Regions from separate parts of the Streptomyces sp. CY-1 genome, predicted to be linked through region 2. Evidence: riboswitches for the same ligand, from Rfam matches in the RefSeq annotation. Region 2 holds a riboswitch; each other region holds the start of a gene.

Region 1 (7,698 bases), 5.1 Mb from region 2:
GCGGCGCGGAACCGGTCGCCGCCGCCCCCGTCCGTCCCGTCCGCGCCGCACCCGGTGAGCAGTCCGGAGGAGGCCAGCGCCAGGGCGCCTCCCGCGGCAAGCACCGCTCGTCTGCCGGGCTCCGTCGGGTGCGCCCGCTCCGTCCGGGCATGCGTCGTCACAGCCGATCCTCTCCGGGGTGTCCTCGCCCCTGCCGTCGGACCGGCGACGGGTCAGTCTCCTGGCTCCCGGATCGTCGCTCACCTCCGCCTTCCCATCCGCGGCCGCGGACAGTGACGTGCTGGAGGACCGCTCCCCGGTCACAGTGGCGGGACCGCGCCGGACTCGCACCGGCTTCCTGGTCCCCGTCGCCTCGTGCCCTCATTGTGGCGCACCCGGCGACGGGTCCAGGAGCAGGGGCTCGTTCCACGGAGCGGCTTCTAGCGGTCGGTGAGCGAGCGGCGCCTTCGGCCTTCCGTACGCCGACGGCTGTTCGCCGAGCCGCCGGTGGCCGGCCCGTGACCGGTGAGGAGAACCGTGAGGGCCGCGACCGCCATCACCGGGGTGAGGGCGACTTGGGGGAGCGCGACCGCGAAGCCGTAGAGGCCGATGGCCGCTCCCTGGCGGCCGCGTGGGGCCAGCGCGGTCGCGGCGGTGGATCCGCAGACGGTGACGATGCCGAAGCCCCGCTCCGCGCAGGGCTGTGGTCAGCAGAATGGGCAACAGATGGTCGCTGGGGGCCTGTAGCGGGGCGCGCAGGCCGAGCGGGAGGGCACCGAGGACGAGGGTGCGGGTCCAGCCGAGTACGCGCAGCGCCGTTTTGACGCAGAGCTGGGTCAGGACGGTGGTGGCCATCGGGACGGCGGTGACGAGTCCGGCACCGAACTCATCCGCTCCTCATGATCAGATGGCAGATCCCGTCGTCGCGGACACCGAGACGCCGAGGGTGTCGGCCTACCGCGCGGTCGTTCGGTTGACCTCGCGCGGTCGGCGGTGACCCGACCGTCTCGCCAGGTGGGCGGTCTTGGCCATGAACGCGACACGCGGTACGGTCGGTGCGATATCGACGACGGTAAGACGGAAGCCGGTGGGAATCCGGCACGGTCGCGCCACTGTGAACCAGGGGTCCCGGATGGGATCTGTGGTGAGTCAGACCCGTAGCCGTCGTCCTGTGCACCACCGAGATGGGACGCGAACTCCCTTAAGGAGGGCCTGGTCATGGCGCAGCATGTCGCGCAGCCCACTGCCACCACCCCCGAACTGCCCGCCACGTTGCCGCTGAAGGCGATAGCTCCCTGGGCGGTCTTCTTCGGCATCCTGATGCTGGTCCTGCTGTATTTCGTCGGCGCCGAGCAGGGCGCCACCGCCGTTGTCTCCGGTGAGAACGTTCATGAGTGGGTGCATGACGCCCGTCATCTGCTCGGTTTCCCCTGCCACTGATGTGAGGGACGCCGCACAGTCATGAACTCCGCAATGGTGAGAAATCTGCTGATCCGGGGCATGCTCGCGGGTCTGGGGGCCGGTGTGCCGGCCCTGGTCGCCGCCTATTTCCTCGGTGAGCCGAACGTGGACCGTGCGATCAGCTTCGAGGGGGCCCACGCTCCCGCGCATGAGCATGAGGTCGAGCTGGTTTCGCGTGGTGTGCAGTCCACGGCCGGGCTGGCCACCGGTGTCCTGGTCTATGGGATCGCCTTCGGTGGTATCGCCGCTCTGGCGTATTGCGTGGCCCTGGGCCGTGTCGGCCGTTTCACGCCGCGGGCCACCGCGCTGTTGCTGTCGGGGTGTGCGCTGCTGGCGGTGTATGTGGTGCCGTTCCTGAAGTATCCGGCCAATCCGCCCGCGGTCGGTAACGCCGACACGATCGGTAAGCGTACGGCGCTGTACTTCCTGATGATGGTGCTCAGTGTGCTCCTGGCGGTGGGGGCCACGATGGTGGGCAAGCGGCTCGTGCCGAGGTTGGGTACCTGGTATGCGACCGTGGTGGCGGTGGCGGCGTTCGCCGTGGTGATCGGGGTGGCGTTTGCCTTCCTGCCTGTGGTCAATGAGGTGCCGGGGGACTTTCCCGCCACGGTGTTGTGGCGGTTCCGGTTGTCCGCGCTGGCCATGCAGGTGATTCTGTGGGGTGGGTTCGGTCTTCTCTTCGGTGAGCTTGCCGAGCGGTTGCTGAATCCCAGGCCCGCGACGGCCGATGAGAGCCGGACGGTGGCAACCGCCACGAACTGACCCTCGAGGAGTACGAGTAGCTGATCGCGAGCCGTCGCATGACCACGCAGCAACGCCGGATTCTCGTCATCGGTATCGGAGCGGGGGATCCCGACCATCTGACGCTCGGGGCGGTGAAGGCGATGGGCCGCGCCGACGTGTTCTTCATCGTCGGCAAGGGAGACGTCAAGTCCGCACTCACGGACCTTCGCCACCGCATGCTGGACGAGGACGCGCGGGCGCCCCACCGGGTGGTGGAGGTGGACGACCCGAGCCGGGACCGGCGTCCGATGGACCGGGGCGACTACACCTCCGCCGTCCAGGACTGGCGCACCCGTCGCGCGGACATCTTCGAGCGCCTGCTGCGCGAGGAGATGACGGCCGAGGAGACCGGTGCGTTTCTCGTCTGGGGCGACCCGTCGCTGTACGACAGCACCCTCGGGATCCTCGCCGACATCGAGGCACGCGGCTCCGTCTCCGCGAGCGTCGAGGTCATCCCCGGCATCAGCAGCGTCTCCTCGCTCGCCGCGCGGCACCGCATTCCCCTGAACCAGGTGGGGCGGCCGGTGCACATCACCCCGGCCCGCCGACTCGCCGACGTGGGCCAGAACGACGATGGAGACATCGTGGTGATGCTCGACGCACACGAGTCGTTCACCCAGGTCGAAGGGGACGACGTATGGATCTACTGGGGCGCCTACCTCGGCACGCCCGACGAGCTGCTGATCGCCGGGCCACTGCGCGAGGTGTCCGACCGGATCCGGCAGGTGCGGGCCCAGGCGCGTGACCGGCATGGCTGGATCATGGACACCTATCTGCTGCGCGTCGTGGAGTAGTCGGCCCGCGTGGGCGCCCGAGGTGGACGTGGGAAACAGGCCGGGGGCGGGAAGCGCTGCGCCGGTGTTTCCCGCCCCCGGTCCGGGAGCGGCCGCCGGACCCTCGATTTGAGCGGTCAGCCCTCGGGGTGCAGCAGGCCGCGCCGGTAGGCGGGGACGAGGTGGCGCGGCACCCGGTGTTCGCGGCCGTCGATGGTGATCGTCACCAGTTCCGGTGTGCTCGCCTTCCACTGGGCGCGGCGGTGGCGGGTGTTGCTCCGGGACATCTTCCGCTTGGGCACGGCCATGTCGTCAAGGGTCCTTCGCTGTTTTCGGCAGGTGGTCAGCCGCAGCGTATATGAAAATGGGTACCGTTTCCATGTAGTCTTCGTGGTGACACTGTGACGTCGTCATCCAGGAGGAGATGTGCCGCTGGTGCTGCTACGGGTGCGCAGAACCGCCCACGCCGTCGTGACCGCCCTTGCCCAGGCGGCGGAGTGAGCGCCGGCGCGGACACGGGCCGGGGCCTGCTGGGCCTGGTGTGCGGCAACACCCCGGAAGTCCGGGGGCGCGTACTGGACCTGCTGCGGGGTGCCTCGCCCGACGCGCTGGTGCTCTCGGTCTCGGTCCACGCCGACGGGACGGGGCGGTACCCCTTCGTACAGCGTTTCGTCATGGGCGGTGCGGAACGGCGGCGCGCCTCGCTGTGTCAAGGAGCCACCGGAGACCCGGCGGTGATCATCCGGCAGGATCTGGACACCATCGCCCGGACCGCCTCACGTCCGCATGTCGTGCTCGCGCTCCCCGACACCGTGGACACCGCGCCGTTTCTCGCCGAGCTGTGGCGGACCCCACTGGGCAGGACTGAGCTGTCGCATCACTACGAACTGGCCCCGACCGCCGTCGGCGTGGACCCCGGGCGCCTGCTGAACGATCTGCGCTGTGTGCACCGTGCCACCCGGGTCTTCGGCCACGACCCGAATGCCGCGCCCCTCACGGTCGCCGAAGCCGCCGCCCGCCAGTTGGAGGCGGCCCAGGTGATGGTGGTGCGGGGCGGGCCGGGGGAGGGGGACGGCCGCCGGGAAGGGTGCCGCGCCCTGCTCGGCCATCTCAACCCGTCCGCAGTGGTCCATGTCGACTCGGACGACGCCGATGTCACCGCGCTGACGGCTCTGGCGCGGTCCGACTCCGGCTGGAGCACGGCCGGACCGGCCGACCGTCTCGACATCGTCGCCCCCGTCGTACGCCGCCGCGGCGTCGACCACGGCGTGTCCTCGGTGTTGTGGCGGTCCCGGCGCCCGCTGCATCCCGAGCGGCTGGCGGCGAGCCTGCCGCGCGTCATGCCGTCGGTGGTGCGCAGCCGCGGACACCTGTGGATGGCCACCCGCCCGCGGACGGTCATCTCCTGGCGCTCAGCCGGGCGCCACCTCGAACTGCGGGAGGCGGGAGGCTGGTTGGCGGACGAGGACACCGCGGCATGGCACGCCGCCTCGCCCCAGCGCCGGACGCTCGCCTCGTGGTACTGGGACGACTACTACGGCGAACGGCGCAACGAGATCGTCTTCACCGGTGCCGACCTGGACCCCGACCGGCTGCGGGCCGCGCTGGACGCCGCCGTACTCGACGACGGTGAACTGGCCCTCGGCACCGAGCGCTGGGCCCGCCTGCCCGATCCGCTGCTCGGCGAACGGTCATCGGGCGACCGCCGCTAGGGTGTGGCCGCGGATGCCGCCGATACGACGAGTGGTGTGAGGGGAGGCGTAGTGGATCGGGATGCCGACGTCGCGCCACCGCTGCCCGAGGGCCCTGCCCACGACCGGAGGCCGTCGGCCGCACAACCCGACGGGGGTGGCGGCCTGCGCGTAACCGTACGTGTCGCCTCTCATGCGCTGATCGCGGGGCTGCCCGTGGCGGTGCTCGGGGTCGTCGCCATCGTGCTGGGGCCGGAGATCTCCGCCGGGCTCGACAGCCGGGCGGTGGCGGCGTGGCGGACGGTGTTCACCGCGATCGTCGTCCAGGGGGTGCCGTTTCTGCTGCTCGGCACCTTGGTGTCGGCCGCGATCAGCGCTTTCGTGCCGGCGTGGGTGTTCACCCGGGTGCTGCCGCGCAACCCGGCGCTCGCGGTGCCGGTCGCGGGGGTGGCCGGGGCGGTGCTGCCGGGGTGCGAATGCGCGTCGGTCCCGGTGGCGGGCAGTCTGATGCGGCGCGGGGTGACCCCGGCGGCGGCGCTGGCCTTTCTGCTGTCGGCCCCCGCCATCAACCCGATCGTGCTGATGGCGACGTACGTGGCCTTTCCCGGCAACCCCTGGATGGTCGCGGCCCGTCTCGTCGCCTCGCTGCTGACCTCCATGGCGATGGGCTGGCTGTGGCTCCGCCTGGGCCGCGAGGAGTGGCTGCGCGCCCCGAAGGGACCCACCGGGCACACCGCCGGTGCGAGCCGGGCGGAGGAGTTCCGGGTCTCGCTCCAGCACGACTTTCTGCACGCCGGAGGGTTCCTCGTGGTCGGCGCGGCGGCCGCGGCCACGTTCAATGTGACGGTGCCGCACTCGGTGTTGCGGCTCTTCTCCGACTCCGTGTGGTGGTCGCTGCCCATGCTGGGGATGCTGGCGGTGGTCCTCGCGGTGTGCTCCGAGGCCGATGCGTTTGTCGCCGCCTCGCTCACCGGGTTCCCGCCCAGCGCCCGGCTCGCCTTCATGGTGGTGGGCCCGATGGTCGACCTGAAGCTGATCGCGCTCCAGTCGGGCACGTTCGGGCGGGCTTTCGCCCTGCGCTTCTCGTCGGCCACCTGGGTCGTGGCGGTGTTGTCCAGTGCTCTGGTGGGGTGGTGGCTGCTGTGAAACGCAACGTCCAGGTGCTGCTGCTCCTGTTCACCGGTGTCGGTCTGCTGCATATCTCGCTGCTGACCGATCTGTATCTGCGCTATGTGCGTTCCGGCCTGCGGCCGGCGCTCATCGCCTCGGGGGTGCTGTTGATCGTGCTCGGCGCGGTCAGCGCCGCCCGCGACGGCTTTCCCTTCAACCGCCCGCGTACGGACGACGACCACGGTGGCCACCATGGCGGTGGCCACGATCACTCTCAGGGGCCGCGGATCGCCTGGCTGCTGTACGTACCGGCGCTGACCATCCTGTTCCTCGCGCCACCCGCTCTCGGCTCGTACACCGCCGCCCGCGACGAGGCGAAGGCCAAGGCCCCCGCCGCCGGAGACAGCCTCTTCGCCGCCCTCCCGCGCAGCGGGACCGTCGAGTTGTCGCTCAGCGACTTCAGCTCCCGGGCGGTCTGGGACACCGACGGCACCCTCAAGGGGCACACCGTGCGCCTCACCGGCTTCGTCACCCCCGGCCGCCACGGCACCTGGTACGTCAGCCGCCTGGCCATCAGTTGCTGCGCCGCCGACGCGACGGTGCGCAAGGTGCGGGTGCACGGGGCCGCGGCGCCGCCCGCCGATGCCTGGGTCACCGTCACCGGCACCTGGCACCCCACCGGCAAGGTCGGGACGGACGACGCGAGCCCGGCCCTGGACGCCACGTCCGTCAAGCGCGTTCCCGCGCCCAAGGACCCGTACAACGACGCGGTGGCGAGCCGGCCGGGCCGCTGAAACGGGCCGGTAAGGCGGGCCGGAGAAGGGCGGGGCCCCAGACCGTCGGTCTGGGGCCTTCCGCGTCCCGGCGTCGGCCAGGGGCGTGGTCAGTGGTCGTCCCAGTGGCCCTCGTGCTGGGCGTGGCGGTGGCCGTCGTGGACGTAGTCCACATGATTGCCGTGCGGTACGGCGACATGTCCGCAGTCGGCGCTGTGCTGGTGGTCGTGGCCTTCGTGGACGGTGTGGCCACGGGGCTCGCACTCGTCGACGTGGTCGTCGTGTGCCCGGTGCAGATGGCCGTCGTGGACGTAGTCGGTGTGGTCGTCGTGCGGGACCGCGACGTGGCCGCAGCCGCTGCCATGCTGGTGGGAGTGGCCGGTGTGGGGAGCGTGTGTGGTCATGGGGGCACCTTCTCTCTCCCCCCTGGCCCATTCTGCACTCGTGCCACCGATGAGCGTGGCCGCAATAGGCCACGATGTGGCCGCGCCGGTCTCAGCCGGGCAGGAAGTCCCTCGCTACGCGCGCCGCCACCCGCTCCAGCAGGGGCCCCGCCTCCGCGAGGCAGCGGGGGATGTCGGGCTCCAGTTCGGTCAGGGCGTAGGCCCGGTGGATGCCGACGGCGTGCAGGGCGGCCGGGTCCAGGGACAAGCGGCCGCAGACGGCGACGACGGGCAGGCCGCGTGCGCGGGCCCGGGAGGCGACACCGGCCGGTGCCTTGCCGTGCAGGGTCTGGGCGTCCAGGGAGCCCTCACCGGTGATCACCAGGTCCGCTTGTGCCAGGGCCTCGTCGAAACCGAGCAGGTCCAGCATCACCTCCACTCCGGGGCGAAACCGCGCCCGCAGCGCGGTGAGGGCGCCGAAGCCGAGGCCGCCGGCCGCCCCGGCCCCGGGTTCGGCGGCCATGGCGAGCGCTCCGCACGTTCGCGCGTAGTGGCGCAGGGCGTCCTCGAGGATGTCCACCTCCTGCGGGGAGGCGCCCTTCTGGGGCCCGTAGACCGCGGCCGCGCCCTTCGGCCCGAGCAGCGGGTTGTCGACGTCGCTGGCCAGCACGAGGTCCACCTCCGCGAGCCGGGCATCGAGGCCGGACAGGTCGGCCTTCGCGAGCCGGGCCAGCGCCGCCCCGCC
Region 2 (7,698 bases):
AGAGGGCCGGGGGCTTGTCGAAGGGCGGCGGGATATCCGGATTGGTGTCCCACACGCTGATCCGCAGACGCCCCTCCTCCACGGCGCGGATACGCATTTCGGCCGGACCGGTGGTGTGGCGGTAGGCGTTGGTGACCACCTCACTGGTCACGAGGGTCGCGGGGTCGGTGAGATCACCCATGCCGTGGCGGACGAGGACCGCACGGAGGGTGGTGCGGGCGATGGCTGCGGCACGGGGGTCGTGGGGCAGGCGGAGTGAGTACGACCAGGGGTTTTCCGGGGGTGTGGTGGGCATGAAGTCTCCGGTCTGTGCGTGGAGTTGTGCGGTGTCCGGGCACACACCGTAGAGCTTGCAATGGCCTATATTCCATTCGAGCGACGAAATACGGGCCAAGTTGCCCTGTGTGGGTGACACGTGCACACTGTGTGCCGACCGGGAGGACGAACCATGCCGACGAGCACCACCCCGACGCTGCGTCAGCAACGATTGGGCGCTGAACTGCGCAAACTACGCGATCGAGCTGGCCTGCCGACCACCGCAGCCGCCTCGCTTCTCGGCGTCAACCAATCCCGCATCAGCAACATCGAGGCCGGGAGGTATGCCGTAGGCGCCGACCGCGTCCGTACCATGGCGTGCAACTACACCTGCGCGGACACGCGGCTGGTCGAGGAGTTGGCCGCCATGACCGGAGGGCGCACCCGTGGCTGGTGGGAGGAGTACCGGGAGATCCTCGTCCCCGGCTTGCTCGACCTTGCCGAACTGGAGCACCACGCCGCGGCCCTGCGCATCGCATCGGTGGTCCACATGCCCGGCCTGCTGCAAACCACCCAGCACGCACGCACCATCTTCAGCGAGGCCATTCCGCCCCTCGCGGGATACGAGGTGGAGCACCGGGTCTCGTTTCGCATCAAGCGGCAGGCGGTCCTGTACGGGGACCAGCCGATCCCACTGACGGTCGTCCTCCACGAGGCTGCCCTGCGCATGGGGTTCGGCGGCCCGGAGACGACCCGCGAGCAGCTCGACCACCTCATCGAGATGAGCGAACACGAGCACATCACCATCCTGGTGATCCCCTTCGGCGGCGGCACATTCCCGGGCTCGGGCCAGCCCATCGTCTATGCTCACGGCCCGGTGCCGCAGCTCGATACCGTCCAGTTGGACACGGACCACGGTTGCGAGTTCATCGATGCGGAAGCCAAGTTGGTGATGTATCGCTCGGTGCTGGACCGGATGGAAAGCTGCGCCCTTGGGCCCGTGAAGTCGCGCGATCTGATCCACGGCATCGCGCAGGACATCTGAAAGGCAACGCATGCGCACCCACCTCTGGCGGAAGTCCTCCTACAGCTCCCAGGGGGCCAACTGCCTCTATGCTTCCGCACCCGACGATGCCACCGTCCGACTCCGCGAGAGCGACCAGCCGGACACCGTCCTCACCACCACCCCCACCACCTTCCGCGACCTCATACGCAGCGCCAAGGCAGGGCGGCTCGACCACCTCGGCAAGGCATAGGGCGGAGCTCATGCGCACCCACCTCTGGCGGAAGTCCTCGTACAGCTCCACAGGCAACGCCTGCCTGTACGTCTCCGCACCCGACAACGCCACCATCCGACTCCGCGAGAGCGACGAACCCGAGACCATCCTCACCACCACCCCCCGCGCCCTGAGCGCCCTCATACGCAGCGCCAAGGCTGGGCAACTCGACCACCTCGGCGCGCTGTAGGGCGGAGCCGACCCGGGGGCTGTCCCCACCACGTTCGTTACAGGTAGCCGGACGCTGATCCGGCGGGACAGCGGGATCGACCCGAGCGAACGCGATCGGAAAGGCTGAAGGCCGGTTTCGCGAGACGTCCCAGGAGTTCACTCGTGCGCAAACAGGCAGGTCAAAAGGTTCGTTCGGCCCGATGCGGGCACGGTTGGCGCGGGGTCGGTGCCGCTGTCGCCGTGGGGGCCGTGATGATCGGCGCCCTGGCGCCGCAGGCGGCCTTCGCCGGCACCCGCCCGGACCGCGGCGTCCAGCAGGGGCTGAACGCGCTGGTACATGCCGATGGAGTCCCCGCCGCACTGGCGAGCGTGCGGGACCGGCACGGTCATACCCGTACCTACACCGCCGGGATCGGCGACCTGGCCACCGGCGCCGAGGTGCCCCGGGACGGACAGGTGCGCATCGGCAGCAACACCAAGACGTTCACCGCGGTGGTCGTGCTGCAACTGGTCGCCGAGGGGAAGGTCGGCCTCGACACGCCGATCGAGACCTACCTGCCCGGCCTGGTGCGCGGCGAAGGCATCGACGGGCGTCGCATCACGGTTCGCCACCTACTCCAGCACACCAGCGGGTTGCCTAACTACGTCCCGTACCTCGACGACGAGCCCCGCTCCTACACCCCGCCCGAGCTGCTCGCCGCCGCCCTCCGGCACAAGGCCGACTTCGAACCCGGAACGAGCTGGCGGTACAGCAACACCAACTACGTCCTCGCCGGCCTGCTGATCGAAAAGGTCACCGGACACTCGTACGCCGAGGAGGTCGACCGGCGCGTCATCAAACGCCTGGCGCTGCGCCACACCTACTTCCCGAAGCCCGGCGAGGTGGACATCCGCGAGCGCCACCCCCACGGTTACGACCGGAGTTCGGCCGACGCACCCTGGCAGGACGTCACGGAGCTCGACCCCTCCTGGGGCTGGGCGGCCGGGCAGATGGTGTCCACCAACTCCGACCTCAACCGCTTCTTCTCCGGGCTGCTGTCCGGGCGTCTCCTCCCGGAGGCCCAGCTCGCCCAGATGCGCACGACCGTCCCCGCCGAGTACTTCGGCCCCGGTGCCCGCTACGGGCTGGGCCTGGTGAGCAAGCCGCTGTCGTGCGGCGGCGTCTACTGGGGCCACGGCGGCAGCACCACGGGCTACGAGACCCGGGGCGGGGCCACCGACGACGGCCGCGCCGCCGAGCTCGCGGTGACCACGCAGCCGGGCGACCCGGCGGTCATGCGGCACGTGGACACGGTCGTGGACCGGGCGTTCTGCCGCTGAGCGGCGGGCGCGCCGAGGCAGGACCTCGCCGGTCACCGGGCCCTGGCGAAAGGGGCCCGGTGACCGGCGTGGTTCGGCCGGATGTGCGCGGTCGGACGTAGGCGTCAGACGTAGCCGTCAGACGTAGAGGAAGCCGCCGGGGACGGTGACGGTCCCGAAGGCCGTCACCAGCCTGACGGTCGCGGTGCCGGCCACCCCGGCCGGGGTGACGCCGGTGACCGTGGTGGCGGTGGCGGTCACACCCGTGGCGGGGACGCCGTTGAACAGCACGCCCAGCACGCTGCCGAGGTTGGTGCCGTTGATGGTGAACGCGGTGCCGCCGGCGGCGGGTCCGGTGGTGGGCGTGATGCTGGTGGGCGCCGGGGCGGGCGGCGGGACGAAGTAGGTGAAACCGCCGGGGACGGTGGCGCTGCCGCCCGGGCCGCTCAGCGTGACGGTGACATTGCCGCCCGCGGGCGGGCCTGCCGGGGTGATGCCGACCAGGGCCGTCCCGGACGCGTTGATGGTCAGGATCGCCGAGGGGTTCGCGCCGAAGGTGACACTGGTGACGCCGGTCAGATTGGTGCCCGTGATCAGGTAGAGGGTGCCGCCGGTGGTCGGTCCCACGGTCGGGGTGATGGAGACGGCGGTCGGCGGCGTCGGCGGCACATAGGTGTACGGCTGGCTGTTGCTGGTGCCGGCGGTGGTGGTGACCAGGACCTGGACGGAGCCGGGCGCGTGCGGCGGGGCTATCACCACGACGATGTCGTTGGTGGGATCGCCCGGCCAGCCGCCTCCGGACCAGCCGCCGCCCCAGTCACCATCCCAGCCGCCGCCACCGGAACCGCTCTGGCTGATGATCTGGGCGGGCACGCCGCCGAAGGTCACGCTGATGACATTGCGCAGGTTCTGCCCGTTGAGCTGGACGAGGTTCCCACCGGCGGTGGGGCCCGAGTTGGGCACCACGGACAGCAGCAACGGCGGCCCCACCTGCGACGGGGGCCAGTTGGCCGCGGTGGGGGCGGCGGTCGCGAGAGCGGTCGAGGTCATGGTTGGTCCTCCCGGGGAAGGTTTCGGGCGATATGCGCCGACGGCATGCCGATGTCGTGGGCAGGCCGCTGGTCAACGCCTCGTCGTCGCCGCACGGTCGAGGCAGGCGCCGGTCGAGGCAGGTCGGCACCGGAGGCACGGAGAGCCGCCGGGCGGCCGGTCAGGGCGCGGAAGCGATGCGCCGGATGAGAGCGGAGCTACGGGACGAACGCCCGGCTCCTGGCGGGCCTACGAGGTATGGGCCCCCTCGGCGGCACGTTTCCAGTTATCCACGCCCACCCCCGTCGCTCAAGGTTCCGGGGCCGCCATCACTCGTTTGGCGCATCTGGGCGCTCCCGGCGGAGAGCTTGTATGACAAGCGCTCCGCTATTCGGGGGAACGCGCGGCCGGAGTATGGTCTGCCGTCCTCCACCGTGCCTCTAATGAGTGACATCGGCAGTGCCGGCCCGCGCGGGACCACCCGGGGAGGGAGCGATCCGATGAGCCTCGCCGCGTTCCTCCTCGCCCTCGGCACCACCTGCCGTATCACCCGCTTCATCACCAAGGACACGCTGGCGGCGGGGTTCAGAATCTGGGTCGCCGACCGCTTCGGCGACGACTCCCGGCCGTCCAATCTCGTCAACTGCGGCTGGTGCACCAGCACCTGGGTCGCCGCCGCCATCGCCGTCTACGCCTCCTTGCTGCACACCACCGCGTGGTTCCACCTCCCGGCCACCGCCCTGACCCTCTCCTATCTGGCCGGGGTCGCCTCGCGGTGGCTGGACTGACACCGACCCGTAGGACCCGAGGGAAAGGAAGGGCAGCCATGGCCTGCAACTGCGGCGGAGGGGCGGCTCAGAACGTGCCCCGTCCCGTTGTCGCCTATGAGCTGACGCTGCCGGACGGCACGGTCCGGCGCTATGTCACCTTCCAGGAGGCCGAGGCCGCCAACCGGCGCGCGGGATTCACCGGAGCGATCATCGCCATCACCCGTTGACGATCGCCATCACCCGTTGACGGCGGAGACCAGCGCCGGACACAGGTCCTACCCGGCTGTCAGTGGGGTGCGGCAGACTGCGCGCATGGACATCACGATCAGGCGTGCGAGGGATGCGGAGCTGGACGGGATCGGGGAGCTCACCGCGCGGGTGTATCTCGGGGACGGGCTGCTGGACTTCGGCGACAGTGATCCTTATCTCGCCACCCTGCGCGACGCCCGGCGCCGGGCCGCCGAGGCCGAGCTGCTGGTCGCGGCGGACGCGGCCAGCGACGAGGTGCTGGGGGCCGTGGCGTTCGCGGTGTACGGCGGGGCGTATGCGGAGCTGGCCCGGCCCGGCGAGGGCGAGTTCCGGATGCTGGCCGTGCGGCCCGAATCGCGGCGGCGCGGGGCGGCCGAGGCGCTGGTGCGGGCCTGCCTGGACCGGGGGCGCGCGCTGGGGCTGCGGCGGATCGTGATCAGCAGCCAGCAGTCCATGACCGCCGCCCACCGGCTGTACGAGCGCCTGGGGTTTGTGCGGGCCCCGGAGCGGGATTGGTCGCCGATAGCCGGAATGGAGATCGCCCTGTGGGCGTTCACCGTGGAGCTGTGACGACCGGCGGCGCGCGCCCCGGGCCGCGGCCTCCCGTGCGCGCCGGGCTACGCGCCGCGACCGGCCCCAGGTCACGGGCCACCTCCGGAACGCATTAGCACATTCATGCGAAACTCCGCACCTCGCGACACAAGATATGGGGGTGCGTGCGTCGGCCGACACAAGATGTATGCTCGTCCTCGCTGTCGTCGCAGGGGAATCCGGTGGGAATCCGGAACTGTCCCGCAACGGTGTACGTGTGCGCTTATGCGGTGTGCCCGTAAGTCCGAGCACCTGCCGACGGCCCTGTGTGAACACGTCCCCCGGCCTCGAGGGTTGGGCCGATGGACGCTGCGTGGTGTGCCCGACGTACGAGGAGTGCGGTATCGGCATGCCCGTACGCGCCCATCGCACCCCCCTCGTGGCCCCGGCCGAGCGAGGGAGAGCACCTCAGTGACCATCGCGCCCGCAGATCCGGTTTCAGAGCAGGCGGTTTCTCAGGCAGCGCATGACGCGCCCGGGACCGCCCTGCTGCGGATCCTCACCGGACTCACCGCCGACCTGCCCGCCACCGACCCCGGTAAGGTCGCGGCCGCCGCCCTGCGTGGCCGCCATCCCGGCTCGGACGAGGCGGAGTTGCGTGGCCTGGCGACCGAGGCCGCGGCCGGGCTGATCGCCGAGGAGCCGGAGTACTCGCGGCTGGCCGCGCGGCTGCTGGCGCTCACCATCACGGAGGAGGCGGCCGGGCAGGGCGCTGTCTCCTTCTCCACCTCCGTCCAGGTGGGCCACCGTGAGGGGCTGCTCGCCGACTCCACCGCGGAGTTCGCCGCCGCCCACGCGGCGCGGCTGGACGCGCTGGTGGAGCGGGCCCTGGCCGACGGCGCCGACAAGCGCTTCGGCTACTTCGGACTGCGCACCCTCTACAGCCGCTATCTGCTGCGCCACCCCATCACCCGTCAGGTGATCGAGACTCCGCAGCACTTCCTGCTGCGGGTGGCCTGCGGGCTCGCCGAGGATCTCTCGGAGCGGGCGCTGGACGATGTGGCCGAGCTGTACCGGCTGACCAGCACGCTGTCGTATCTGCCCAGCTCCCCCACACTGTTCAACTCCGGCACCCGCCATCCGCAGATGTCGTCCTGCTATCTGCTGGACTCGCCGCTGGACGAGCTGGACTCGATCTACAACCGCTACCACCAGGTGGCCCGGCTCTCGAAGCACGCGGGCGGCATCGGCCTGTCCTACTCCCGTATCCGGGCCCGCGGTTCGCTGATCCGGGGCACCAACGGGCACTCCAACGGCATCGTGCCGTTCCTGCGCACGCTCGACGCCTCGGTGGCCGCCGTCAACCAGGGCGGCCGGCGCAAGGGCGCGGCCTGCGTCTATCTGGAGACCTGGCACGCGGACCTCGAGGAGTTCCTGGAGCTGCGGGACAACACGGGCGAGGAGGCCCGCCGCACCCACAACCTGAACATCGCCCACTGGATCCCGGACGAGTTCATGCGCCGGGTCGAGGCGGACGCCGACTGGTCGCTGTTCTCCCCGGTCGACGCGCCCGCTCTGGTGGACCTGTGGGGCGATGAGTTCGACGCCGCGTACCGGAAGGCCGAGGCCGAGGGGCGAGCGGTCAAGCAGGTCCCGGCGCGGCAGCTCTACGCCCGGATGATGCGCACCCTCGCGCAGACCGGCAACGGCTGGATGACGTTCAAGGACGCCGCCAACCGCACCGCCAACCAGACCGCCGAGCCCGGCAGGGTCGTCCACTCCTCCAACCTCTGCACCGAGATCCTGGAGGTCACCAACGACGGCGAGACCGCCGTGTGCAACCTCGGCTCGGTCAACCTCGCCGCGCACCTGGACGAGGACGGGCAGGTGGACTGGGAGCGCCTGGACGCCACCGTCCGCACCGCCGTGACCTTCCTCGACCGCGTGGTGGACATCAACTTCTACCCGACGGACGAGGCCGGGGCCTCCAACTCCCGCTGGCGCCCGGTGGGTCTGGGCCTGATGGGGCTTCAGGACGTCTTCTTCCGGCGGCGGCTGCCGTTCGACTCGCCCGAGGCCAAGGCGCTCTCCACGCGGATCTCCGAGCGCATCATGCT
Region 3 (7,698 bases), 5.4 Mb from region 2:
CTGGGAGGCGCTGCGCTGGACGCCGCGCAGCGCCGAAGAGGAGAACGCCCGGCCCGTGACCGTCCCGACCGCGTGCTCGCTGTTCCCGGCCGAGCCATGGCCCACGGCCAGGCGCTGGGCCGAGCGCCGCTATACGGACCTGCGCTCCTGGCGCGCATTGGACCGAGGCGGTCATTTTCCGGGGCTGGAGCAGCCCGACGTGCTGGTGGAGGAGGTGCGGGCCGCCTTCCGCGGTCTACGGTGACGGACCGCACTCCGGTCCCGAGGCGTCAAGGGCGCGACGATGTCCGCTCGAGCTCGAGCCACCCCGTTGCTGTTTCTGCACGGCAATTGGCATGGGGCCTGGTGCTGGACCGAGGTGATCGCCGCTCTGGCGGGCTCCGGCCGCTCGGCGGTCGCGGTGGACATGGCGGGGCACGGGCTGCGCGCACGCCGGCCCGCCTGCCTCACCAGCCGCCCCTTCGACGCCGAGGCACTGGCCACCGAGGTCTCGCCGGTGGCGGACGTGGATCTCGACCAGGCGGGTGACCTCCTGGTTTCGCAGATCAGGCGGGTCGGCCGGGGCGGCCCGGTCACGGTGGTCGCCCACAGCATGGGTGGCACCGTGCTGACGCGGGCCGCGGAGCAGGCGCCCGAGTCGGTGGCCCACGCGGTGTATCTGAGCGGGCTCATGCCCGCCTCGGATGTTCCGGCCCTCGCCTGCCTCCGGATGCCCGAGAACGCGGGCGCCCTCGTCCAGTCCTGCGTCCGGGCCGATCCCGCCGCGATCGGGGCGCTGCGGCTGGACCTGGTCTCGGGCGACGCGGCGTATCGCCGGCAGTTGCTGGACGCGCTCTACGGCGATGTCGACCGGGCCGTCGCCGAGGCCGCCTTCGGACTGCTGACGCCCGACGCCCCGATCGGCATCGTGTGCGGTACCACCACCCTCACCCGCGACGGCTGGGGCTCGGTCCCCCGTACGTACATCACCTGCGCACGGGACATGGCGGTGCGCCCGGCCCTCCAGAGGAAGTTCATCAGCGACGCCACGGTGGCCTTCCCGGACAACCCGACCGCGGTCGCGGCGCTCGACTCCTCCCACTCGCCGTTCCTGTCCATGCCGGGGCAAGTGGCGGATCTCGTAGCGGAGTTGGGTTGATCCGGTCGGGGCTCGGTCTCTGCGGACCGGACGTCCAGAGGCCGAGCGGCGTGCGGCACGGTGAACCGTTCGACGGCGTCCCAGAGTTCGCGCTCGCGCAGTTGGCCGGGCTCTCCGTCGACTACATCCTGCGGCTGGAGCAGGGGCGCGCGAACCAACGGCTCGCCGCGCGCCTGGGCGACGTCCCGGCCTCAAGGACGCCGCCTCCCGCTACCCCGCCGACGGCCGGCTCCAGCGCCTGGTGGCGGAACTGCGGGCGTAGTCCGATGTGTTCGCGTACTGCTGGGCCCCCTGGACGACGGCCGCCCAGCACACGAGCGACCGGAAGACGATCCGTGGCCGTACGTGCTCAGTGGCTGATGACGACCTTGCCGAAGCGTGGGCCCGTCTCGAAGTGTGCGAACGCCTCCGGCGCCTGCTCGAAGGGGACGACACGGTCGATGACGGGCCGCAGCCCGTGCCGGCCGATGACCTTGTTCATCCGCTCGAAGTCGCTCCGGCTGCCGACGCTGATCGACCTGAGCGTGGCGGCGCGGCGGAAGAATCGCGTCACATCCATCCCGCTGCCCGACGCGAGATTGCCGACCAGGGCGATCTGCCCGCCATGGGCGACCGCGTCGATGGACTGGGCGAGCGTTCCGGCGCCGCCGATCTCGACGACACGGTCGGCACCGCCACCGGTGAGGGCCTGTACCCGTGCGCCCCACTCCGGTGTGCTGACGTAGTTGACGACATCGGACGCGCCGAGCGTGCCGAGCCGCCGGGCCTTCTCATCGCTGGATGTCGTGGCGAGCACACGCGCGCCGGCCAGACGGGCGAACTGCAACGCGAAGACCGACACCCCGCCCGAGCCCTGGACCAGGAGCGCATCGCCCGGGCCGACTCCACTCACCGCCGACCACGCGGTGAGCGCGGCACACGGAAGCGTGGCCGCTTCCTCGAAGGACAGATGCTCCGGCACGGCGACCAGGCTCTGCTCGTCGACGGCGAGGTATTCGGTGAGCCACCCATCGCGCTGTGTCCCGTGCAACTCCCCCCACCCGGGGAACCGACCGTACAGCCAGGTCGGATGGAAGGTGCTCACCACGCGATCCCCCACCCGGAACCGCGAAACCCCGTCCCCGACGGCCTCCACGACCCCCGCGCCGTCGGAGAGCGGGATCCGCCCCGGCGGCACCTCGATGGAATACCTGCCGGAGACGATGAGCAGATCGCGCGCGTTGATGGAGCTGGCTTTCACGCGGACGAGCACTTCGCCCGCCGACGGAGTCGGCACCTGACGCGTGGCCGGGGCCACCGGGCCGCCGCCCGCCACCACCTGGAATGTTCGCATTTCCCCTCCTTTGTTCTTGGACCACTCCACGATAGGGCGGCCCGGCTGGACGATATGTATCCTGGCGTCCACGGCTTGGCGCAGATCGTCCAGGAGGGTGGAGATGGATCCCATCGACGACCTTCTCGCCACCATGAAGATCGAGGACGCGCGATATGTGCGGGTGGACGCCCATGCGCCGTGGGGCATCTCGTTCCCTCCCCGGGACCTCGCCCGGCTGGTCCTGATCTCCAGTGGTTCCTGCCGGCTCGTCGCGGACACGCTCGCCGGGCCGCAACGGCTGGAGGCGAACGACTGCTTCCTGGTCCGCGCGGGCGTGAGCTTCACGCTTCAGGACACCGAGGGCAGCGAGGTCGTCGACTGCGACGGACTCATCTCCCAGGCTCCCGGCGGCGCGGCGCGGGTCGGGGGCGACGGTGAGCTGACGCGGATCGTGTCCAGCCGGTTCGCCTTCGACGCCGTGGCGGCCGAACCGCTCTTCGCGCTGCTGCCGCCGTTGTTCCGGCTGAACCTGGACCACACCGCCGGCCACCTCCTGCGCACCACGTTCGATCTCATCGCGAGGGAGAGCGCCGCAGGCGGGCTCGGCGGTGGCTTCATCATGAGCCGGCTGTCCGATGTGCTCTTCGTCCAGGCACTACGGACCTGTTGCGCCGATGTCGGGGGCGGCGCCGTCGGCTGGATCGCCGCACTGCGAGATCCCCGACTCGCCGTCGCCATGCGGGAGTTGCACACGGACCTGGCCCATCCGTGGACGGTCGACGAACTCGCCCGCAAGGCGGGGATGTCACGCTCGGCGTTCGCCGCCTCGTTCAAGGAGAAAACGGGGGATACCCCGCTCGGCTACCTCACCTCATGGCGCATGTACCGGGTGAAGGTGCTGCTCCGGGAGACGCCGTTGAGTGTCCAGGAGATCGCGGTCAGGGTCGGCTATGACACGGGGAGCGCGTTGAGCCGTGCCTTTTCGGCCAGGGAAGGCGTCACGCCCGGGGCCTGGCGGAAGTCGATGGACACGGCGCACCGTGCGCGTCCCCTGTCCGGCGCGACAGCCGCCTGACCACGGGAGAGCCTTCGGCATCCGGCAGCGGGGCCGGAGCGCGACGTGGCGCGCTCCGGCCCCGGCCGGTCGTCCGGATCAGGACGCGGACTGTCCGGGTCAGGACGTGGACTGTCCAGGTCAGGACGCGGGCAGCTCGCCGCGGACCGTACGGGCCGCGGCGACCAGGTTCTCCAGCGAGGCCCGGGTCTCGGGCCAGCCGCGGGTCTTCAGGCCGCAGTCGGGGTTGACCCACAGCCGCTCGGCGGGGATGGCCTTCAGGCCGGTGCGGAGCAGTTCGGCCGCCTCCAGCGCGCTGGGCACGCGCGGGGAGTGGATGTCGTACACACCGGGCCCGGCCTCGCGCGGGTAGCCATGGGCGGCGAGCTCGCGGGCCACCTGCATATGGGAGCGGGCGGCCTCCAGACTGATGACATCGGCGTCGAGGTCGTCGATCGCCTGGACGATGTCGCCGAACTCGGCGTAGCACATATGGGTGTGGATCTGGGTGCCGGGCCGTACGCCACCCGTGGTGAGGCGGAAGGCTTCGGTCGCCCAGGACAGATAGGCGGGCCGGTCCTCGGCGCGCAGCGGAAGGGTCTCGCGCAGGGCGGGTTCGTCCACCTGGATGACCGAGGTCCCGGCCGCCTCCAGGTCGCCCACCTCGTCGCGCAGGGCGAGGGCGACCTGGCGGGCGGTGTCGCCGAGGGGCTGGTCGTCGCGGACGAAGGACCAGGCGAGCATGGTGACCGGGCCGGTGAGCATGCCCTTGACCGGGCGGTCGGTGAGGGACTGGGCGTAGGCCGTCCAGCGCACCGTCATCGGCTCGGGGCGCGAGATGTCACCGGCCAGGATCGGCGGGCGGACGTAGCGGGTGCCGTACGACTGGACCCAGCCGTGCTGTGTGGCGAGATAGCCGGTGAGCTGCTCGGCGAAGTACTGGACCATGTCGTTGCGCTCGGCCTCGCCGTGCACCAGCACATCCAGGCCGGTCTTCTCCTGGAAGGAGATCACCTCCTGGATCTCGGCCTTGATGCGCTCCTCGTACCCGGCCGTGTCGATCCGACCCTCGCGCAGATCGGCACGGGCGCTGCGCAGCTCGCCGGTCTGCGGGAAGGAGCCGATGGTGGTGGTCGGCAGCAGCGGCAGGCGCAGGTGGGTGCGCTGGGCCGTGGCGCGCTCGGCGTACGGCTGGGAGCGGCGCGCGTCGGCCTCGGTGACCGCGCCGGCGCGGTCGCGGACGGCCGGGTCGCGGGTGATGGGGGAGTTGGCGCGGGAGGCGAGCGCGGCCCGGTTCGCGGCCAGTTCGGCGGTGATCGCGTCGGTGCCGCGGGCCAGGCCCTTGGCGAGGGTGACGATCTCCGCGGTCTTCTGCCGGGCGAAGGACAGCCAGCGCAGGATCTGCGGCTCGATGTCCCGCTCGGCCGCCGCGTCGAGCGGCACGTGCAGCAGCGAGCAGGAGGCGGCCACATCGACCCGGCCGGCAAGACCCAGCAGGGTGCCGAGCCTGGCCAGGGACTTCTCCAGGTCGTTGACCCAGATGTTGCGGCCGCCCACGACACCGGCGACCAGTCGCTTGTGGGGCAGCCCGCCGACGGCGGCCAGCGCGTCCAGGTTGGCGGCGGCGGCTTCCGTGAAGTCCAGCGCCAGCCCCTCGACCGGGGCCTTGGCCAGCACGGGCAGGGCCTCGCCGAGCCGGTCGAAGTACGAGGCGACCAGCAGCTTCGAACGGTCGGTGAGGGCGCCGAGATCGCGGTAGGCGCGGGTGGCGGCGTTCAGTTCGGCCGGTGTGCGGTCCTGGACCAGGGCGGGCTCATCGAGCTGCACCCACTCGGCACCGGCCGCCCGCAGATCGGCCAGCACCTCGGCGTACACCGGAAGCAGGCGGTCCAGGAGGGTGAGCGGCTCGAAGTCCGCGGGCGCGCCGGGGGCGGGCTTGGCGAGGAGGAGGTAGGTGACGGGCCCGACCAGGACCGGCCGCGCGGCCAGACCGAGGCCGAGGGCTTCCCTCAGCTCCGCGACCTGCTTGGCGGAGTCGGCCCTGAACACCGTGTCCGGGCCCAGCTCCGGAACCAGGTAGTGGTAGTTGGTGTCGAACCACTTGGTCATCTCCAGCGGCGCGACATCCTGCGTGCCGCGCGCCATCGCGAAGTAGCCGTCGAGCGGATCGGCGGCGACGGCCTCCCGGTGGCGGTCGGGGATCGCGCCGACCATGACGGTGGTGTCCAGCATGTGGTCGTAGTACGAGAAGTCACCCGTGGGAACTTCGTCGATACCCGCCCCGGCAAGCTGCTGCCAGGTGGCGCTGCGCAGTTCGGCGGCGGTGGACTTGAGCGCGTCGGCGGTGACGCGGCCCTTCCAGTAGCCCTCGATCGCCTTCTTCAGTTCCCGGTTCGGGCCCTGGCGGGGGTAGCCGTACACGGTGGCCCGTGCTGCCGCGGCTGCGGACTTCGGTGTCACGGAGATCTCCTTCGCGAGATGAATCCCTGAGATCCCGGCGACGGGAGGAGAGCGCGAAGGGTGACGTACCGGGCTTTCGGCCTCGCGCGGCAAAAGCCTGGCCACTGCCCGGTATGTACGCCGACCCGCCCTCGAGGTCACCGAGATGTCCGCGCACGAGTGGTTCGTACGCGGGCAGATGGCAGGTCTTCGGACTCACGGGCGCGTCCTCTTGGGGGAGGACACCTAATGGCCGTCGCTTCCCAGGTCCGTCTCACCGGACCCAGTGCGTATGACGGCGGTCGTTCCCGCTCACCGCTGCGGGGCAGTCCCGGATTCCCACCGGGTTCCCTCTTACGACGCATCCCGCCTGGCCGACGGGGCGAACCAACTACGCCCGCCAGCCTACGGGGCCGTCCGGCGCTGTGCAGGGGGCGGTCCGGAATTCGGGACGGTGAATTGGAACACGCGATGGCCGAGGATACGGCCGGTGCCGCCCGGGCCGACACCGGCCGCACCCCGCCCATCAGCGAACTCAGGGGATCAGCACGCGCCGGAGTCCGACCCGCCCGCCAGATTGACCGGGACGGTGACGAAGGAGAACTGGTTGCTGGCACAGACCCCGGGGAAGGCCGTGCTGCTGGAGTTGTTGACGGTGACATCGGGCGCGTCGTCCGCGATGGCACCGCCCGCGCCGACGGCGAGGGACGCGGCGGTGAGGGCGAGCGTGGACAGGGCGGTCCGGATACGCATGGGAACTCCTTGCTGAGGATCTGCCGCCGGATATGACCGGCTTCGCATGCATGGTGCCCCTTTGGCGGGGCAATCGCGGCCCACCATCCCCCCAATGGCGGAAGCCGCCCCCCGCAGCCGTCCGGCCGGCTTAAGGCGGACTTCCGGTCATCCGCCGCCGCGCCGTCCGTCGTCCGCCGGTGCGGACGGCGGGATCGTCGGTGGGCGGCTGGGGTCGGGGATGCGGTCGGTGAAGCCGCCGGGGACCGAGCGGCACTGCTGCTCGCGGAAGTGGACCGGTGCGGTGCCCACTCGGCGGGCGAACAGTCTGCTGAAGTAGGCGGGATCGTCGTAGCCGACGCGGCGGGCGATGGCGGCCACCGGGAGTTCGGTGCCGACCAGGAGTTCCTTGGCGCGGCCCAGCCGGATGCCGAGGAGGTAGTCCTTGGGGCTGCACCCCGCGCCGCGGCGTACCGCGGTGCGCAGTTCGGCCGGTGTCATGCCGTGGCGGGCGGCGTGTTCGGTCACCGAGAGCGGCTGGAAGGCGTCCCGGGCCAGGGCCTGGAGCACCGGATGTCCGTCGGCGCCGGTGTCGGCGCGCAGGCGGCGGAGGGCGACGAGGAGTTCATGGACGGCGGCTGCGGTCTCGACCTCCAGGAACGGGTTGCCCTGGCGTGCGGCGCGGGCGATCCGGCCGATGGCCGTACGGGCGGTGGCGGTGTCGGTGAGCGCGACCACGGGGCCGTCCGCGTCGAGATAGCCCAGGTCGGCGTAGGCGGCGGTGGCCGGTCCCGTGAAGTCGACGAACGCCTCGTCCCATCCGGTGTGCGGGTCCGGGGCGTAGTGGTGGGTGACCCCGGGGGTGAGCCAGAGCAGCGCGGGTGCGGTGACGGTGCGGCGGCGGCCGTCCGCGCCGCGGAACCAGCCGCGGCCCGCGCTGATGACCACGGCCACATGGTGGTCCAGGACACGCGGGCCGACGACGGGCAGGACGCCGTGCTGGAGGCCGACCCCCAGACA
Region 4 (7,698 bases), 5.6 Mb from region 2:
CGGAGCTGGGACTGAGGCTGGGACTGACGGCCTCCGCAGCCGAGTGGGCGCCTTCGGCCCCGTATCGGCGCAGCAGCCACAGGCCATACGCGGCCTGGAAGACGAACACGCTCACCTGCCACCAGTCCGGGGCCGAGCCCGGCGAGCGGATCTGGAAGAAGTCGTCGAGCCCATGGACGACGACCATCGGCCAGACCGAGCCGATCGCGTAACGCAGACCCGCACAGGTGAAGCCGAAGAGACCGGCGGACAGCATCTGCCACAGCGTGTCGTCGAGCGGATCGCCGAAGAACAGGAAGTTCTGGAGGTGTCCTGCTCCGAATAAGACGGCGACGCCGACGGTCGCGCGGATCGGACCGAGCGGGTTGAGTGCCTGCTGGACGAGGCCCCTGCTGTAGATCTCCTCGTTGATGCCGACCCACAGCAGCGAAACCAGGCCGCTGACGATGACCGTCGCACTGCCGTCGAGACCCGCCACGGTGTACGAACAGGCAATGAGCAGCATCGGCGCGGCCGGCCACCAGCGTCGTGGACGGCCGAGTACGGCCACCGCGGAGCGGCGCAGCCAGCCCCACCGCCACAGGACGAGCCACACCCCCGCGGCACAGATCGCGTTGACCAGGGTGGCGCCGAGATCCGGATACCACGAGGGCGCCAGCGGAGGCAGGATCACCTCGGCGAACAGCAGCAGCACCGCATGCCATGCGAAGGTCAACTCCACCGCGCCCCAGAGCGGATGACGGATGACGTGGCCTTTCCACCGCTTCATCACGAGACCGAGCGTAGCCGCGGACAGGACTTCGTGGCAGGCGGCCGCACAGCCCAGAAGCTGGGCCTGCTCGGTCGGCGTCAGTTCGTGGCGGTTGCCACCGTCCGGCTCTCATCGGCCGTCGCGGGCCTGGGATTCAGCAACCGCTCGGCAAGCTCACCGAAGAGAAGACCGAACCCACCCCACAGAATCACCTGCATGGCCAGCGCGGACAACCGGAACCGCCACAACACCGTGGCGGGAAAGTCCCCCGGCACCTCATTGACCACAGGCAGGAAGGCAAACGCCACCCCGATCACCACGGCGAACGCCGCCACCGCCACCACGGTCGCATACCAGGTACCCAACCTCGGCACGAGCCGCTTGCCCACCATCGTGGCCCCCACCGCCAGGAGCACACTGAGCACCATCATCAGGAAGTACAGCGCCGTACGCTTACCGATCGTGTCGGCGTTACCGACCGCGGGCGGATTGGCCGGATACTTCAGGAACGGCACCACATACACCGCCAGCAGCGCACACCCCGACAGCAACAGCGCGGTGGCCCGCGGCGTGAAACGGCCGACACGGCCCAGGGCCACGCAATACGCCAGAGCGGCGATACCACCGAAGGCGATCCCATAGACCAGGACACCGGTGGCCAGCCCGGCCGTGGACTGCACACCACGCGAAACCAGCTCGACCTCATGCTCATGCGCGGGAGCGTGGGCCCCCTCGAAGCTGATCGCACGGTCCACGTTCGGCTCACCGAGGAAATAGGCGGCGACCAGGGCCGGCACACCGGCCCCCAGACCCGCGAGCATGCCCCGGATCAGCAGATTTCTCACCATTGCGGAGTTCATGACTGTGCGGCGTCCCTCACATCAGTGGCAGGGGAAACCGAGCAGATGACGGGCGTCATGCACCCACTCATGAACGTTCTCACCGGAGACAACGGCGGTGGCGCCCTGCTCGGCGCCGACGAAATACAGCAGGACCAGCATCAGGATGCCGAAGAAGACCGCCCAGGGAGCTATCGCCTTCAGCGGCAACGTGGCGGGCAGTTCGGGGGTGGTGGCAGTGGGCTGCGCGACATGCTGCGCCATGACCAGGCCCTCCTTAAGGGAGTTCGCGTCCCATCTCGGTGGTGCACAGGACGACGGCTACGGGTCTGACTCACCACAGATCCCATCCGGGACCCCTGGTTCACAGTGGCGCGACCGTGCCGGATTCCCACCGGCTTCCGTCTTACCGTCGTCGATATCGCACCGACCGTACCGCGTGTCGCGTTCATGGCCAAGACCGCCCACCTGGCGAGACGCTGCGCCGGGACGTCCTGAGGACGGTGCGGGAGCCGGGGCCTGCCCCGGGCAGGCCCTAAGGTCGCGGCATGCGCATCGTCTCCCTGCTGCCCGCCGCGACCGACATCGTCACCGAACTCGGACTCGCCGAGCACCTGGTCGGCCGGACGCACGAATGCGACTGGCCACCGCGGACCGTGGCGTCCGTTCCCGTGGTCACCGGAGCCGACCTCGACCAGAACACCCTCACCAGCCGGGAGATCTCCGACGCGGTCGGCGGATCGACGCACTCCGGGTCGTCCCTCTACACCCTCGACACCGCAGCGCTCGCGGCCCTGGGCCCCGACGTGGTGCTCACCCAGGATCTGTGCGAGGTGTGCGCCGTCTCGTACGAGAGGGTCAGCCGGGCCGTCCGGCTGCTCGACGCCGACACCCGCGTCCTCAGCCTGGAGCCACGCACGCTCGACGATGTACTGGACTGCCTGGTCACCGTGGGTGAGCTGCTCGGCGTGCGCGAGCGCGCCGAGCAGCGCCGGGCCGAGCTGCACGACCGCCTCGAGCGGATCCGCCGGTCGGTCGCGGGCCGCGCCCGGCCCCGGGTCGTGGCGATCGAATGGCTCGACCCGCTGTGGCCCGCCGGACACTGGGTACCCGACCAGATCAGCGCCGCGGGCGGCGCACCGCTGCTCGCCGTGTCCGGCGAGCACACCAAGCCGATGACCTGGGAATCGGTGCGCGCCGCCCGCCCGGAGGTGGTGCTGGTCCTGCCGTGTGGCTTCCCGCCGGAACGGACCCTGCGCGAGACGGAACTCCTCACCCGCCTCCCGGGCTGGACGGAACTGCCCGCCGTACGGGCCGGGCGGGTCTGGGTGCTGGACGGGCCGGCCTACTTCAACCGCCCGGGCCCTCGTGTGGTGCGCGGAGCGGAAGTACTCGCCCACGTCCTGCACGGTGTACGGGCCGGGACCGCGGTGACGGCGGACGAGGCACACCCGTTCCCGGGCGCCCCCGGCCGGTGACGCGGTTCCGTCCGCCCAAAAGCCACGGCAAGTGCTCGGCGCTTCTTGCATACGATGCGCTGATGCATAAGATGCGCACCAGTCTTGGCTCCCTCTCGGACGACACCCCATGACGGACCTGATCCGCCGCGCCCTGACCGGCCGAGCCGCCCGGACGGCGCCGACCCCGAAGTCCCCGCGCGAGCGCACCTGGAGGCATCTGTCTCCGCTTCTGCGGCTGCTGATCCTGACCCAACTCGCCTTCAACGTCGGCTTCTTCGCGGTCCTGCCCTTCCTCGCCGAGCACCTGGGCACCGCGATCGGCATGGCGGGATGGATGGTCGGATTCGTCCTCGGTCTGCGGACCTTCAGCCAGCAGGGGCTGTTCGTGGTCGGCGGCTGGCTGGTGGACCGCTACGGCGTGCGCCCCGTCGTGCTGACCGGCTGTGCCGCGCGGATCGCGGGCTTCGTCTGGCTCGGCTACGCGGAGCGGACCTGGGCGGTGATCGGCGCGGTGCTGCTGATCGGCTTCGCCGCCGCGCTGTTCTCCCCCGCGGTGGAATCCGAAGTGGCCCGGCAGGCGGTGGCCTGGGAGGAGGAGGGCCACGGTTCGCGCACCCGGGTCCTGGCCCTGTTCACCGTCTCCGGCCAGGCCGGTACCTTCGTCGGTCCCCTCCTCGGCGGTTTGCTGCTCGGCGTGGAGTTCCGCGCCGCGTGCCTCGCCGGAGCCGGGGTCTTCGTCCTCGTCCTCGCCGGGCACGCCTGGCTGATGCCGCGGCACATCCCGGGCCGGGTCCGTAACCGGGAGCGGGGCGGCGTCCGCGCGATGGTGCGCAACCGGCGATTCCTCGCCCTGTGCTGCGCATACGGCACCTATCTGCTCGCCTACAACCAGCTCTACCTGGCCCTCCCGGCCGAAGTGGAGCGCGCGGCGGGCTCCCAGGTGCCGCTGTCGTGGCTGTTCGCCCTGTCTTCCCTGCTGGTCGTCTTCGCCCAGCTCCCGGTCACCCACTGGGCGGGCAACCGGCTCGATCTGCGCCGCTCGATGACCATCGGGCTGCTCCTCATCGCCGCCGGTTTCGCGGTCGTGGCCGCCGCGCGCCCGGCCGCCTGGACGGGCGCCGTCGGATTGCTGCCCGCCGCGGGCTACGTCGTGCTGCTCACCCTCGGCCAGATGCTGGTCGTCCCGGCCGCCCGCGCCTGGGTGCCCGACCTCGCCGAGGACGGTCGGCTCGGCCTCTACACCGGGGCGCTGTCGTCCGTCTCGGGCCTGATCGTCCTCATCGGCAGCTCGGCCACCGGCTCCCTGCTCGACCTGGGCCTTCCGCCCGCCGCCCGCTGGCTCGTCCTCGCCGCCGTCCCGGCCCTCGCGGTGACACTGCTGCCCCGCCGCCCGGATCAGCCCAGGGTGAGCAGCTCCTCGTAGAAGCCGCCGAACTCGCGTTCCCGGTCGACGAGGTGGATCTCCAGGATCCAGTGGCAGCGGCGTCCGGCCTTGTCGGTGTGCCGCAGCGGGGTGTCGTTGTCGGGCGTGATGTACGACTCCACGCGCGCGCCGTCGATCGTCTCGTGCGGGAACTCCCCGACCAGGTGGCCGGCGTGCCAGCCGCCCAGCTCCCAGCCGGCCCCGGCGGCCAGCCGGTCCACCTCGGCGTGCAGCCGCTTCCCGGTGATCTCCGGGTCGCTTTCGAAGAACCGCTTGCCCGCGTCGAAGACCTTGGGCAGATCGTCCCGCAGCCGCCGCTTGACCGGGTCGTCGCCGAGGACGAAGGTCCGGCCGAAGTCGGCCTCGTACTCTTCGAAGATCGGTCCGAGGTCGGCGAACACGATGTCGTCCGTGCCGATCACCCGGTCCGGCGGATTCTCCCGGTACGGCAGGAGCGTGTTCGGCCCCGAGCGCACGATCCGCTTGTGCCAGTGCCGGGTCGTGCCGAACATCTCGTTCGCCAGGTCCCGGATCCGGTCGCTGACCGCCCGCTCCCCCTCGCCCGGCGCCACCAGCCCGCGCCCCTGGATCTCCGCGAAGAGCCGTACGGCCTTCGCCTGGGCATCCAGCAACCGTGCCGCGCGCGCGGGTTCGTCGTCCGCCATGGGCCCGACGGTAGGCCGCTAGATCGTTTCCCGGCAACCGGATGAGGCAGTCCTCAGTCGGCGCGGCCGGTCGCCGCCACCGTCACACCCAGGCCGATCATCGCGAGGCCGCCCGCCCCGCCGACCATCGAGAGGCGGCGGTCCGAGCGGGCGAACCAGGAGCGGGCCGCCGAGGCGCCCAGGCCCCACAAGGTGTCCGTGACCAGGCCGATGGTGACCGGGACCAGGCCCAGCACCATCATCTGGACGGGAACATGACCCGCCGAGTGGTCGACGAACTGCGGCAGCACCGCCGCGAAGAAGACGATGCCCTTCGGGTTGGTGACCCCCACCAAAATGCCGTCCAGGATCGAACGCAGATCACCACGCCGCTCATCGGCCGGAGCGTCCATGTTCGCCACGCGCATCTCCCTGCGGTGCCGGAACGCCTGCACACCCAGGTAGACGAGATACGCCGCTCCTGCCAGCTTCACGCCCATGAACAGCGCCACCGAGCTCTCCACCAGCGCGCCGAGGCCCCACGCCACGGCGACCACCAGGGCGTAGCAGCCGATCACATTGCCGAGGACCGTCGCGAGCGCCGTGCGGCGGCCGTGGGCGAGGGCCCTGCCGACCACGAACAGCACACTCGGCCCCGGGATCACGATCACCAAGAGCGACATCGCCGCGAACGTGAGAACACTCTCCGTGGACACCACGTGTCCGCCACCTCCTGAATCGCTCCGTCCAGGGGACATACAAACAGATGACGGAACGCCCACTCCAGCCTCAGGCACCCGCGGACAGTGGCCGCTCCCCTACTTGGTCACGGAATAGGAGTGCGCTCCGGTTCCGGCGAGTGCTCCCCCGTCCACGATCAGGTACTCGTCGCGGATGGGCCGCCCCATGGGCCAGGACTCCAGGATCTCGCGGGTGCCCGCCGCGTAACGGGCCTGCGCGGACAGGGTGGAGCCGGAGATGTGCGGGGTCATCCCGTGGTGCGGCATGGTGCGCCAGGGGTGGTCGGCGGGGGCGGGCTGCGGGTACCAGACGTCGCCCGCGTAGCCCGCCAACTGGCCGCTGCGCAGGGCACGGTCGACGGCGTCCCGGTCCACGATCCGGGCCCGGGCCGTGTTGATCAGGTACGCGCCGCGCTTCATCGTGGCGAGCAGTTCGTCCCCGAACAGGCCCTCGGTCTCGGGGTGCAGCGGCGCGTTGATGGCCGGGCCACGCAGTCCGCGATGTTCCAGCCGCCGTCGAGAACGACCTGGTGGGAGGGCAGATAGTTCCGCACCAGGGACAGGGCCATCATCACCACGTGCTCGGCGACGCTGATGCTGTTGGAGTACGTCACCTCGGCGACCGTCACCCCGTGTGCGATCGCCGCGTCGAGGTCGACGTGGTCGGAGCCGATGCCCGCGGTGATGGCGAGCTTCAGGTTCTTGGCGACGGCGATGCGCTCGGACGTCAGGTACGCGGGCCAGAACGGCTGCGAGATCACGACATCGGCATCGGGCGGCTCTCGGTCGAACACCGAGCCGTCGCCGTCCTTGTCGGAGGTGACGTGGGCAGGTGCGGTTCACCATCCTCGCCGCTGAACGGCCTGGTCAAAGCGAATCTCGCTATGCTCGTATAGTCGGCGGCTATCGCCCGTGTCCGTTGAGGCAGGTGTGCAGGCGCTCGTCCAGCGCCTGCCGTACGTCGGCCTCCCGGGCCACCGTGAGCAGCGCCCCGGCGAGGACGGAGGGCGGGTCGTCGGGGCCGGTGACCAGCCCGACCCGCGGCCCGTGCACGGGCCCCTCCAGGGGCACCACCCGCATGCCCTCCGGTACGCCGAACATATGCAGCCAGGCGTGCGAGATCACGCTGGACCAGCGGCCGCCGGGCAGGTGGGCGTACAGCCCGGCGACGCTGTCCGACTCGATGGCGGGCGTGACGGTGGCGCCGTCGGCGGCGAAGCACTCGTCCATGATGCGGCGGTTGCGCATCCGCGGGCCGAGCAGGCACAGGGGGAGGTCGGCCGCCTGCGCCCAGCGGGCCGTGGCCGCGGTGGCGAGCGAGCCGTCGACGGGTGTGACGTATCGCTCCTCGTACAGCGGGAGCCGGCGCAGGCCGCCCAGGGAGTCGTCGTCGAGGTAGGTCATCGCCGCGTCCAGTTCGAACTCGGCCAGCCCGTGGGTGATGTCGATCGAGGACAGTGACTCGATGCTCACCCGGGCCCTCGGGTGGCTTTCGCAGAAGGGGCTGGTGAGGAGGGACGCGGCGGGCATCGCGGTGGGGATCACTCCCAGGCGGAGGGTACCGGTCAGGCCGTCGCCCAACGCCGACAGCTCCTGCCGCAGCCCGTCCCGCTCGGCGAGGATGCGGTGTGCCCACGCCAGCACCACCTCGCCCTCCGGGGTGAGCCCCTCGTACCGTCGTCCCCTGCGCACGATCGGCACACCGAGTTCGTGTTCAAGGCGGCGGATGGCGGCGGCCAGCGACGGCTGGGACACATAGCAGGCGGCCGCCGCGCGGACGAAGTGGCGCTCGCGGGCGAGGGCGACCAGGTATTCCAACTGGCGCAGTTGCATGCGTGACC

Evidence for each region. Region 2 has a riboswitch for cobalamin ahead of ACK1X7_RS31445 (ribonucleoside-diphosphate reductase subunit alpha). Riboswitches for the same ligand answer to the same signal wherever they lie in the genome.
Region 1: linked by a shared signal. The riboswitch ahead of ACK1X7_RS09425 (CbtB domain-containing protein) and the one ahead of ACK1X7_RS31445 (ribonucleoside-diphosphate reductase subunit alpha) in region 2 are both predicted to bind cobalamin.
Region 3: linked by a shared signal. The riboswitch ahead of metE (5-methyltetrahydropteroyltriglutamate--homocysteine S-methyltransferase) and the one ahead of ACK1X7_RS31445 (ribonucleoside-diphosphate reductase subunit alpha) in region 2 are both predicted to bind cobalamin.
Region 4: linked by a shared signal. The riboswitch ahead of ACK1X7_RS07080 (CbtB domain-containing protein) and the one ahead of ACK1X7_RS31445 (ribonucleoside-diphosphate reductase subunit alpha) in region 2 are both predicted to bind cobalamin.

The regions. Positions count from the first base shown of each region.
Region 1 is NZ_CP178393.1:2,242,721-2,250,418, reverse strand. Features, by position in the region: gene ACK1X7_RS09430 (ABC transporter substrate-binding protein) at 1-161, opposite strand, end outside; cobalamin riboswitch at 194-393, opposite strand; cobalamin riboswitch at 1,015-1,159, shown strand; gene ACK1X7_RS09425 (CbtB domain-containing protein) at 1,198-1,419, shown strand; gene ACK1X7_RS09420 (CbtA family protein) at 1,441-2,202, shown strand; gene cobF (precorrin-6A synthase (deacetylating)) at 2,241-3,017, shown strand; gene rpmF (50S ribosomal protein L32) at 3,134-3,304, opposite strand; gene ACK1X7_RS09405 (GTP-binding protein) at 3,494-4,708, shown strand; gene ACK1X7_RS09400 (permease) at 4,760-5,833, shown strand; gene ACK1X7_RS09395 (TIGR03943 family putative permease subunit) at 5,830-6,591, shown strand; gene ACK1X7_RS09390 (hypothetical protein) at 6,681-6,974, opposite strand; gene ACK1X7_RS09385 (glycerate kinase) at 7,066-7,698, opposite strand, start outside.
Region 2 is NZ_CP178393.1:7,305,355-7,313,052, reverse strand. Features, by position in the region: gene ACK1X7_RS31490 (ATP-binding protein) at 1-295, opposite strand, end outside; gene ACK1X7_RS31485 (helix-turn-helix domain-containing protein) at 449-1,300, shown strand; gene ACK1X7_RS31480 (DUF397 domain-containing protein) at 1,311-1,511, shown strand; gene ACK1X7_RS31475 (DUF397 domain-containing protein) at 1,522-1,722, shown strand; gene ACK1X7_RS31470 (serine hydrolase domain-containing protein) at 1,866-3,023, shown strand; gene ACK1X7_RS31465 (IPT/TIG domain-containing protein) at 3,141-4,052, opposite strand; gene ACK1X7_RS31460 (hypothetical protein) at 4,532-4,819, shown strand; gene ACK1X7_RS31455 (DUF7196 family protein) at 4,858-5,028, shown strand; gene ACK1X7_RS31450 (GNAT family N-acetyltransferase) at 5,114-5,620, shown strand; cobalamin riboswitch at 5,757-5,915, shown strand; gene ACK1X7_RS31445 (ribonucleoside-diphosphate reductase subunit alpha) at 6,053-7,698, shown strand, end outside.
Region 3 is NZ_CP178393.1:1,932,196-1,939,893, reverse strand. Features, by position in the region: gene ACK1X7_RS07990 (epoxide hydrolase family protein) at 1-244, shown strand, start outside; gene ACK1X7_RS07985 (alpha/beta fold hydrolase) at 284-1,138, shown strand; gene ACK1X7_RS07980 (zinc-dependent alcohol dehydrogenase family protein) at 1,488-2,471, opposite strand; gene ACK1X7_RS07975 (AraC family transcriptional regulator) at 2,575-3,528, shown strand; gene metE (5-methyltetrahydropteroyltriglutamate--homocysteine S-methyltransferase) at 3,649-5,967, opposite strand; cobalamin riboswitch at 6,131-6,340, opposite strand; gene ACK1X7_RS07965 (hypothetical protein) at 6,490-6,699, opposite strand; gene ACK1X7_RS07960 (helix-turn-helix domain-containing protein) at 6,847-7,698, opposite strand, start outside.
Region 4 is NZ_CP178393.1:1,704,897-1,712,594, forward strand. Features, by position in the region: gene ACK1X7_RS07070 (CPBP family intramembrane glutamic endopeptidase) at 1-769, opposite strand, end outside; gene ACK1X7_RS07075 (CbtA family protein) at 850-1,611, opposite strand; gene ACK1X7_RS07080 (CbtB domain-containing protein) at 1,633-1,854, opposite strand; cobalamin riboswitch at 1,893-2,037, opposite strand; gene ACK1X7_RS07085 (cobalamin-binding protein) at 2,139-3,068, shown strand; gene ACK1X7_RS07090 (MDR family MFS transporter) at 3,178-4,473, shown strand; gene ACK1X7_RS07095 (M24 family metallopeptidase) at 4,446-5,138, opposite strand; gene ACK1X7_RS07100 (LysE family translocator) at 5,192-5,836, opposite strand; partial or broken gene ACK1X7_RS07105 (NAD(P)-dependent oxidoreductase) at 5,936-6,681, opposite strand; gene ACK1X7_RS07110 (LysR family transcriptional regulator) at 6,761-7,690, opposite strand.